One region of the Micromonospora sp. NPDC049900 genome, then DNA from elsewhere that is predicted to be linked to it. Evidence: riboswitches for the same ligand, from Rfam matches in the RefSeq annotation. Region 1 holds a riboswitch; each other region holds the start of a gene.
What was found. A riboswitch is a leader RNA that binds a small molecule or an ion and turns the genes downstream of it on or off. The one in region 1 is predicted to bind cyclic di-AMP.
Positions count from the first base shown of each region.

Region 2: it holds a riboswitch for cyclic di-AMP, as region 1 does, so the genes downstream of both, ACIBMZ_RS13540 (coiled-coil domain-containing protein) here and ACIBMZ_RS09995 (coiled-coil domain-containing protein) in region 1, are expected to answer to the same signal.
Region 3: it holds a riboswitch for cyclic di-AMP, as region 1 does, so the genes downstream of both, ACIBMZ_RS05390 (C39 family peptidase) here and ACIBMZ_RS09995 (coiled-coil domain-containing protein) in region 1, are expected to answer to the same signal.

Region 1 is NZ_JBITKM010000003.1:359,188-362,389, forward strand. Features, by position in the region: gene ACIBMZ_RS09990 (carbonic anhydrase) at 1-380, shown strand, start outside; gene ACIBMZ_RS09995 (coiled-coil domain-containing protein) at 465-1,481, opposite strand; cyclic di-AMP (ydaO/yuaA leader) riboswitch at 1,485-1,616, opposite strand; gene ACIBMZ_RS10000 (YibE/F family protein) at 1,783-3,153, opposite strand.
Region 2 is NZ_JBITKM010000004.1:415,799-419,000, reverse strand. Features, by position in the region: gene ACIBMZ_RS13540 (coiled-coil domain-containing protein) at 118-1,200, opposite strand; cyclic di-AMP (ydaO/yuaA leader) riboswitch at 1,205-1,337, opposite strand; gene ACIBMZ_RS13535 (cation diffusion facilitator family transporter) at 1,489-2,406, opposite strand; gene ACIBMZ_RS13530 (HelD family protein) at 2,473-3,202, opposite strand, start outside.
Region 3 is NZ_JBITKM010000002.1:192,820-196,021, forward strand. Features, by position in the region: gene ACIBMZ_RS05385 (alpha/beta fold hydrolase) at 1-173, opposite strand, end outside; gene ACIBMZ_RS05390 (C39 family peptidase) at 260-1,123, opposite strand; cyclic di-AMP (ydaO/yuaA leader) riboswitch at 1,343-1,484, opposite strand; gene ACIBMZ_RS05395 (hypothetical protein) at 1,788-2,540, opposite strand; gene ACIBMZ_RS05400 (hypothetical protein) at 2,716-3,117, opposite strand.

The DNA.
Region 1 (3,202 bases):
TCGAGTACGCGGTGAGCGTGCTGCGTACGCCGCTGGTGGTGGTGCTCGGGCACGACTCGTGCGGTGCCGTCCAGGCGGCCCGGGCTGCGGCGGCCACCGGCACCGCGCCGTCGGGGCACCTGCGTGCCGTGGTGGACGCGGTGGTGCCCAGCCTGCGCCGGGCCGAGCAGGCGGGGATCGACGACCTGGACGCGATCGTCGACATCCACATCGCGCAGACCGTCGAGGCGATGCTGGAGTCGTCCGAGGCGCTGGCCGCCGAGGTGGCCGCGGGCGGGTGCGCGGTGGTGGGCATGTCGTACCGGCTGGCCGCCGGTGAGGTGCGGACCGTCGCGGCGGAGCCCGCCGAGATGGCGGGTGTGGTCACGCCCGTGGGCTGACCCGCCGGGCCACGCACCGACACGTACGACGAGGGCCGCTCCGCCGGACGGCGGAGCGGCCCTCGCGGGTCACCGGGACGCTGCTCAGAGCAGCGACACGTGCACGTGGTCCGTGTGGTTGGACGGGCCGCTGTAGGACCGCCACCGGTTCTCGGTCGGGAACCAGATCTGCCGGTTCCAGATCACGTAGTAGATGCCGAGCCGGTCGGCGTTGCGGACCAGGAAGGCCGCCAGGTTGTTGCCGTAGATCCGGGTGTCGTTGTTGTGCCAGGGGCTGAACCCGCTGTTCTGCAACGACCAGTCACACGCCCGGCCCTTGGGGTGCTCGAACTTGTCACCGGGCCGCCAGCAGCCGACGAAGCGGTTGAAGCCGGCGCGCTTGACCTCCTTGTACATGTGCAGCGTGCGCGGCGTGATGCAGCCCGACGTGGTTGGGTCGTTCTGGCTGCACGACTCCGGCTTCCAGCTCCCGTCCGAGGCACGGTTCGGCGCCACCCGGGCGACCGGCGAGGTCGCGGCCACCAGGCCGCCGGTCAGGCTCTCGCCACCGACCAGGCGGAGCGACTTCTCCGCCTCGGTCTTCTTGCGCGCCATGTCGTTGGTCAGCTTCTGCTGTTCGCGCACCTCGGCGTCGGACGCGAGCTTGGCCCGGTCGGCGCGCTCCCGGACCGTGTTGACCTCGCCCAACTTCTTGTCGTTGAACAGGTTCAACTCGTCGAGGGCGGAGGCCCGGTCCATGAACGAGTCCGGAGCGTTGCTCTGCAACAACATCGCTATCGCGCCCACCCGGCCGGTCCGGTACGACTGCGTCGCGATCTCGGCGACCTGTGGCCTGAGCGCTTCCAGGTCGGCCTCTGCGCGGCGCAGTTCGAGGTCGAGCTTGAGCTGTCGCTTCTTGGACTTGTCCAGTTGGTTCTTGGCCTTGGAGAAGTCGCGGTTCGCCGACTCGATCAGGTCGTTGAGCATCGGCGGGTCGTCGTCGTGCTCGGCCGGAGCGGGTGGGTTCGGCGCGGCCATGGCCGGCAGGGGGCCGGCGAACACGGCGAACGCGGCGAACACGGCCACCACGGGTGTCATCCAGCGGCGTAGGGGTGCCGTCACTTCTTTCCCTTCCATCGACCGCCGACCGGGTTAGCTGACGGGTTCGGAACGGAAGTGGCCCCTACCGCTGACGCGGATTCACCCCACCTACCTGGGTCCCCGGCTCGCCTCGCGGCGATTGGGCGGTGGCACCGCAGGCGCCGGTGCGCGCCTTCGGCGGTGACCGGCAGTGAGGTTACCCGACGGTCGATGTCGGTCTCTACGCCCCGAACCCGGCCAGATGCGTCATTTCGTAATCGCGATGAGTGACCAACGACACGGGCACGAACCGTGTCGGCAGGGGCGGTCACGCTGCGGGGTGTCACCATGTGGTGTCCGTGCTCCTGTCCGGGTCGGGCCACCGCGATCCGGTGGCGGGGGGTGTGTCACGCACACGCGCGGTGCTCAGCGCGTGCAGGGCCTCGGTCCGGTCGATGCCGGGCCGGGGAGTCGGGGGAGTGGGACCGTCGCCGTCCGGCCCGTCGTCGGGGCCGCCGGGTTCCGGCGTGTCCCGCCGCCCGGCGGTGACCACCAGCGCGGCCAGTGCGGTCGTCAGCGGTACGGCGGCGACCAGCCCCAGCGTGGCCACCACGCTGCGGACGATCTCCTGGGTGAGGAACTCGCTGGTGATGATCTGGCCGAGCGCGCGGCTGTCGGCGGTGAGCAGGAGCAGCAGCGGCAGCGACGCGCCCGCGTACGCCAGCACGATGGTGTTCACCACCGAGGCGATGTGGGCCCGGCCGACCCGGGTCGCCGACCGGTACAGCTCCCGGCGGGTGAAACCCGGATTGGCGTGCCGCAGCTCGGTCACCGCGGCGGCCTGGGTCACCGTGACGTCGTCGAGCACGCCGAGCGAGCCGATGATGATGCCGGCGAGCAGCAGGCCGTGCAGGTCGACGTCGCCCCGGAACATGGACAGCGTGGTGGCGTCCTCGCTGCCGAAGCCGGTCAGGTGGGTGGCCCGGGTGGCAGCCAGCCCGAGCAGGCCGGTGAGCACCAGGCTGCCGAGGGTGCCGAGGACGGCCACCGAGGTCTGTGCCGAGATGCCGTGCGTCAGGTACAGCACCACGAACATGATCAGTGCCGCGCCGACGATGGCCACCACCAGCGGCGGCTGACCGGCGCTGATGCCGGGCAGCACGAAGGTGATCAGGATGGCGAAACTGGCCGCCAGGCCGCCCAGCGCGGCCAGGCCGCGTAGCCGTCCGAAGGCCACGATGGCGGCGGCGAACAGCACCGCGAGCCAGATCAGCGGCTTGCCCCGCTGGTGCTCGGCGATGTTGTAGGAGCTGATCGAGGGGTCCTCGGGATCGATCAGGGAGACCAGGATGATCGCGTCGCCGACGCTGACCGAGGGCGCTCCCGGCCCGTCCGGCAGCGGCGTCTGCACGTCCTGACCTTCGTCCGGGCCGCTGTCGACCCGGACGGTCACCGTGCCGCACTGCCGCCCGGCCGTGGTCGGGGTGCCCTCGGGCACGACCGGGTTCGGTGGGCAGGGCTCGTTCACCACCCGGGTGACCGTGCCGTGATAGCGGGGCAGGTCGTCGGCGGCCTCGGGTCGGGGTGGGTCCGAGGGCCAGAGCACGAGCGCGGCGACCAGGGTGACGAGGAAGAGGGGGACCACCGTCACGATGAGGATCCGCCGCACCCGGGGTGGGGTGGGCGGAGCGGAACGGGTGTGGTCGGCGCCCATTCATTGTCTCCCAACGATTCCAAGGCGAACTACGTACCGGCGGTCGAGA
Region 2 (3,202 bases), on a different contig from region 1:
GGCCGAGAGCGCGCGGCGACGGGCGGGGCGGTCCGGGACGGCCGGGGCGGCGTGCGGGAACGACGACGCCGGGTGGACCGTCCCTCACGAGGGCGGCCACCCGGCGTGCCGTGTGGATCAGTACACCGACAGGTGCACGTGGTTGGTGTGGTCGCTGGACGGGTCGCCACGCGCGCCGCTGTACGTGCGCCAGCCGCTGCTGGGCAGCCAGATCTGCTTGTACCAGATCACGTAGAGCACGGCGAGACGGTCGGCGTTGTTGACGTAGAACGCCGCCAGGTTGTTGCCGTACGTCCGGTCGCCGCCGGTGGCGACCCCGCCGAAGCCGTTCTTCTGCGCCGCGAAGTCGCAGGCCCGACCCTTCGGGTGCTCACCCGAGCCGCCCGCGCGGTAGCAGGAGACGTACCTGGTGAAGCCGGCCGCCTTGGTCTGGTTGAGCGCGTGCAGGGTGCGCGGGGTGATGCAGCCGTTGGCCGGGGTGGGGTCGTTGACGCTGCACGACTCGGCCGGCCAGGAGCCGTTGGCGTTGCGCGGCGCGGGCTTGGCCGTGGGGCTGCTGGAACCGCCGCTGCGTGCCGGGGTCCGGCTGGCCCGCTCCTGCGCCGCGGCCCGCTCGGCCCGCTCGGCGCGTTCCTCGGCCACGGTCAGCGAGCGCTCGGCCTGCTCCTTGCGCTTGGCCATCACGGCCACCTGCTTGCGCTGCTCCTGCACCTCGACGTCGAGGGCCTGCTTGGTCCTGCCGACCTCGTCGCGGGTGGCCCGCAGGTCCCGCAGCGCGCGTTCCTCGTTGGCCGCCACCGCGTCCAGTGCCGCCGCCCGGTCCATGAAGCCGGCCGGGGAGCCGCTGTTGAGCAGCGCCGTCGCCGCACCGAGTCGACCGCCGCGATACGCCTGCGCGGCGATCTCGGCGACCTTGGCGCTGCGTTCGGTGAGCTGGCCCTCGGTCGTGGTGAGCTGCTCGGCGAGCTTCTTCTGCCGGTCGACCGAGCGGTCCAGGGCGGTCTTGGCGTCGAGGTAGCCCTTGCTGGCCGCCTCCAACTGGGCGCGTAGCGCCGGTGTGCCGCCCTCGTCGCCGACGTCACCGGGGGCCGCGGAGGCAGCGCTGAACGGAGCGAGCGCGGCGCCCAGGGCGAGGGCGAGCCCCGCGGCGATCAGGGCCGCCGTACGGGCGGCCGGTCTCACGGTTGCCACTGCTGGCATGCACATGTCCTTCCGTCAGCCGCCGACCGGGTTAGCTGACGGGTTCGGGACGGAAGATCCCTACCGCTGGACGCGGATGCACCCCTGGAACATGGTTCCCCGGTTCGCCCTCGCGGGCGATTAGGCGGCGGTCACCGCCGGCACCGTCGAGTGCCGCCTGGCGGAGACCGGGTCCGAGCCTACCGGTGCTGGTGGGGACCGTGCAGCCGGTGTGACTCCTGGTGTTCCCCTGACCACGAGTAAACCAGACATAAGGTATTTTTGTTGTCTTTCGCGCTACTGGTCCCGCTACCACTCCACCGTCCCGCAGGCACCGGCACTCGTCGCGGGCTCGATCTGGAGCGTCGCGTGCGTGATGTCGAAGTCCTCGCGCAGCGCCGTCCGGGCCGCGCGGAGCACCGCGCCGACCTCGGCGCCCTCGGCCGTGGCCAGGTGGGCCGAGGCCACCTCCATCCCGGAGGTGAGCGTCCAGACGTGCAGGTCGTGGACGTCGGCCACGCCGGGCACCGCGGCCAGCCGGTCGTGCACGGCGGTGACCTGGAGGTGCTCCGGGGCGGCCTGCACCAGGATGCGGACCGCCGCCCGGCCCAGACGCCAGGTGCGCGGCAGGATGAACGCGCCGATCGCCACCGCCACCAGCGGGTCCGTCCACCACCATCCGGTCAGCGCGGTCAGCGCCGCCGCCGCGATCACGCCCAGCGAGCCGAGCAGGTCCGCCAGCACCTCCAGGTACGCCCCGCGCAGGTTGATGCTCTCCCGCGCCCCGGGACGCAGCAGCGCGAACGCGACCAGGTTGGCGAGCAGGCCGAGCGTGGCCACCACCAGCACCGGCCCGGTCCGCACCTGCGGCGGGTCGCCGAACCGGCGTACCGCCTCGACCAGCACGTAACCGGCGACGCCGACGAGCAGCACCGCGTTGGCCAACGCGGCGAGCACCTCCAACCGATAGAGGCCGAAGGTGCGTTGCGGATGGGCGTCCACGCGCCGGGCGGCGGTGAGAGCCGCGAGCGCCATCCCGATGCCGAGCACGTCGGTGAACATGTGCCCGGCGTCGGAGAGCAGGGCTAGCGAGCCGGTCCGCAGGGCGGTCACCGCCTCCACCACCATCAGCGTGGTGAGCAGCACGAACGCCGCCCACAGCCGGCCGGAGTGGCGGTGTGCGGCGTGCGACACCGCGGCGTGGTGGTGGTCGTGGCCCGCGCCCACGCAGACACCTTGCGCGCTGCGTCCGACCCGGGGCGGAGCTATGCCGACATTGCTATATGTGCGCGCTCAGTCGGTCAGGTCGACCGTGGTCAGCCGCTGGGTGGCCCGGGACAGGGCGACGTAGAGCGTACGCACGCCGGAGCCGGGATCGGCACGGATCTCGCCGGGGGCGACCAGCACCACCCCGTCGTACTCCATGCCCTTGGCCTCCAGGCTGGTCACCACCTGGAGACGCTCGCCGCCGAGCCCGCCCAGCCAGGCCGCGACCTCGTCCCGGCGCGGCACCGGCGTGATCACCCCGACGGTGCCCTCGACCTCGCCCAACAGCGTGCTCGCGGCGGTCAGCACGCTGGTCTCCAACTCCGTCGCCGGCACCACCAGCTCCACCGGGTCGATCCCGGTGGTCCGGACCGCGGTGGGCAGGGCCAGGTCCGGGTACGCCCGGCGGATCTCGGCCGCCGCCACGGCGAAGATCTCCGCCGAGTTGCGGTAGTTGGTGGTGAGCGTGAACCGGTGCCGTCGACGGCGTCCCAACGCCTGGTCCCGGGCCCGGGACAGCTCCTGCGGATCTCCCGTCCACGCGGTCTGCGCCGGGTCACCCACCACCGTCCACGAGGCCAGCCGACCGCGTCGGCCGATCATCCGCCACTGCATCGGTGAGACGTCCTGCGACTCGTCCACCACCACGTGCGCGTAGTCGCGGTAGTCCTCGGGTCGCTCGCGAGCGGCCTGGCGGGCGGCCCGCTGCCGGTCGGCGTACGTGCTCAGCTCGCGCACCCCACCGGCGAGCTGGAAC
Region 3 (3,202 bases), on a different contig from region 1:
AACGAGTACTCCGGCAGCGGCGACGCGCCGCCGTGACCGGCCAGGTCCGGGGCGGACCAACGGCCCGGCCACCGTTGTTCCAGCAGCGGCGCCCAGGGCAGCCACACGTCGCCGGTGGCACCCATCCCGTGCAGCAGCACCAGCACCGCCCGGCCGCCCGACTCCTCGCTCATGCGCGAAGTCTGCCACCCCGGACCCGGATGTAAGGAAGGGTCCCCTGCTATGCACCAGGCGATAGCAGGGGACCCTTCCTTACATCTCAGGAGGAGTAGCCGCGGGTCGCGGCCCAGTGGGCGAGGTCGATGGTGGTCATCCAGTACGAGTAGTACGAGGCGTCGGCCGAGTCGGCGATCTTGACCAGGCGACCGTCGTCCTCGTAGCCCACCACGGCGACGTAGTGGCCACCGGGGAAGGAGTGCCAGCCGCCGTCGGTGTCGGTGGCACTGCCGGCCACGTTCACCACGACACCGCGCCCGTCGGTGATCGCCTCCACCACGTCGGCCTGGAGCTGGTCCATCTGGGCCGGGGTGGCCGAACCGCCCCGCAGCATCGTGGTCGAGTACGGCTCGCCCTTGACGGTGGCGTTGAGCACCCGGGTGGTGTCCAGGGCCGAGTTGGTGCCGGCGTACGTGGTGCCGAGCTGCGCGGCCAGGGTGTCCTGGTCACGGTCGACACCGGCGGCGCTGAGCGCGTTGCGTACCGCGGCCGGACCGCAGTAGTAGCCGGTGGTCTGGGCCTGGAAGTCGTAGTCCAGGACCTTCCGGGCCGGCGGCTTCGGTGCGGCCTTCGCACTGCTGGCCACCGGCGAGGGGGCCGCCGAGGTGGTCTTCGGCGAGGGCGACGGCGACGGGGCGGCGCTGCTCGGGGCCGCGCTGCTGGGCGAGGTCGACGGGGTCGACTCCACCCGGGTGTCGGCGCGGGAGACCGCGGTGTCGCCACGCAACTCGGCGACGGCGGTCGTGGTGTGCGCGGTGGCCGGGGCGTCGGAGGTGTCGACGAGTACGGCACCGGCAGCGGTGGCCAGCGCCAGCGCGGCCGCCGAGGCGGCGACGACCTGGTAGGGGCGTTCGGTGGCCAGCCGACGTAGCTGGCGCGTGACGGTCTGCTTCACGGAGTCCTCCACGGGGGCTCAGGGAGGCACGGCGAACCGCTCCGGCGGTCAGCTCGACAGGACCTGTCGAGGACCACCCGAGTACGGGGACGACCGTGCGAGGGGCTGCGCCCGGGCTAGCGGGCGGGGGCGGTGGCCGCAGTCAGCTCGTGGCCGACGGCCCGGCGAGCGCGGGCACCGCGGTGCCGTGGAGGAACAAGGGGGGTACGACGAGGGGCTGCACGAGTGGAAAGCTCCTTCCGACACCGCCGACCGGGTTAGCTGACGGGTTCGGGCGGGAAGACGGCCCTACCGTGAGCCGAGGCTCGCGGATTCACCCCAGTGGTGCGGTGGGTCCCCGGTTCGTGAGACCACGATTAGGCGGGTCGATGCGGCGTCGCCTCCTGCGATCGGGTACCGCATCGGACGGGCCGACACTACTGGTCGGTCACTGCCCTGCCAACCCGCCCTGACCTGCGTAAACATGATCCAGATCGATAATTTTCGGGCGTTCGGTCATCGATGTCGCGCAACGGGACCGATGGCGATCGACGCAACGGGCGGTGACAAGGGGACCACCCGCAGACAATGTCTCCGGGCTTCGCGTCCCGTCTCGGTCGGATCCGGCTCCGGTGTCCGTTCCGGCGGAAGGTGTGACCGGGCTCACCCGATCCGGCCGGACTATCCGGCCGACGGTTCATCCCACGCGCGCCGGACGCCACCGCAGGACCGCCGCCGCCGGACGCGCGACGGTGGTGACGGCGGGCGCCGGGAGCGGATTCGGCCGCAGGCGCTGCGCGGCGGCGTACGCCTCGGCGGAGAGCACCCGGGCCGCTTCGCCGGCCAACTCGGCCTCCCGCCAGGCGGCCCGTTCCCGCTCGGCGGCGGCCCGGTACGCGGCCCGGTGGTTGTCCCGGACGACGCGGGCCAGGACGACCTCCTGGTCGACCTGGTGCAGTCGCGCGTCCCAGCCGGCCCGACGGGCCAGCACGTCGGTGAGCTGCCGCGCCGACAGGTCACCGCGCCAGTGCGCCTTCATCGCGGCGTGGTGCAGCCAGCGCTCCCGGGCGGCGTACTCACTGGCGGTGCGCGGGGTGCGGGGCGCGGGTAGCGCGGTGACCCCGGCGAGCCGCCGGGCCCGGCTCTCCGCCTCGTCGTAGGAGGCCCAGGACCGGTCGAGGGCGGTCTGAGCGGTGTGCCACGCCTCCCGACGCCGTGCCGCGTTCTGCGCGGCCCCGGCGGCGGCCACGGCCACCTCACCGGCGTAGCGGCGCAGGTCGGCCGCCTCGGCCTCGGCGGGGTCGTCGACCGGGCCGGTGTCGTCGCCGGTCGATTCGGGCCGGGCGACCATGGCGGTGAGCACGCCCAGCGCGAGCACGAGCAGCACCGACCAGATGGCGGCGGCCCGGGGCACCTCGATCAGGAACTGGTAGAGGACGGTCTTCTCCATGGCGGGACCTCGTGGGCTGTGGTGCGCTGACAGCGGGCCGCCGGACCCGGTCGCCGGTGGCGGGTGCCACGGGCCGGGCGGGGCGGTGGGGACGCATCGCGGGGGCAGTGGTCCCGGGAACACCGGGACGGGCTGCGGCGGAGTCGGTCGACGCGCCGCAGCGGGACGCGAGTGGTCAGGCGCCGGGTGGGGCGCGAGCACCGTGGGCGCCCGGTGGGACCACCGTCGGGGGCGGTGCCGCCGGACCCGCCACCGCCGTCACGGCGGGCCGGTACGCCTCCGGGCGGGCCTCGGACAGCAGCCCGGGCACGCCGGCCGGGTCGGCGTGGTCGACGGCCACAGTGGCGTCCGGCGTGATCACCTCGCCGGGCGACGTGGCGTGCCAGCCGGTGTGGGGCGCCTGCGCGAGGAGGGCGGCCGAGGCGAGCCCGTCGGCGGGGTGCCCGGCGGGGGCACCCGGAGCGGAGGTCGCCCAGGCGCCGAGGGTGAAGGCGGCGGCGACCGCGAACCCGGTCAGTAGCCGGGTCGCCCAGCGCGCCAGCCACCACAGGGGACGGGTGGGCGCGACGGGAGGCACGTCGTCAGGCTACCGCCAGCACCCTCCCACCGCATCGACCACGGGCGTGTCGGGTCGGCGACGCGCCGTCGGCGACACACGAAAC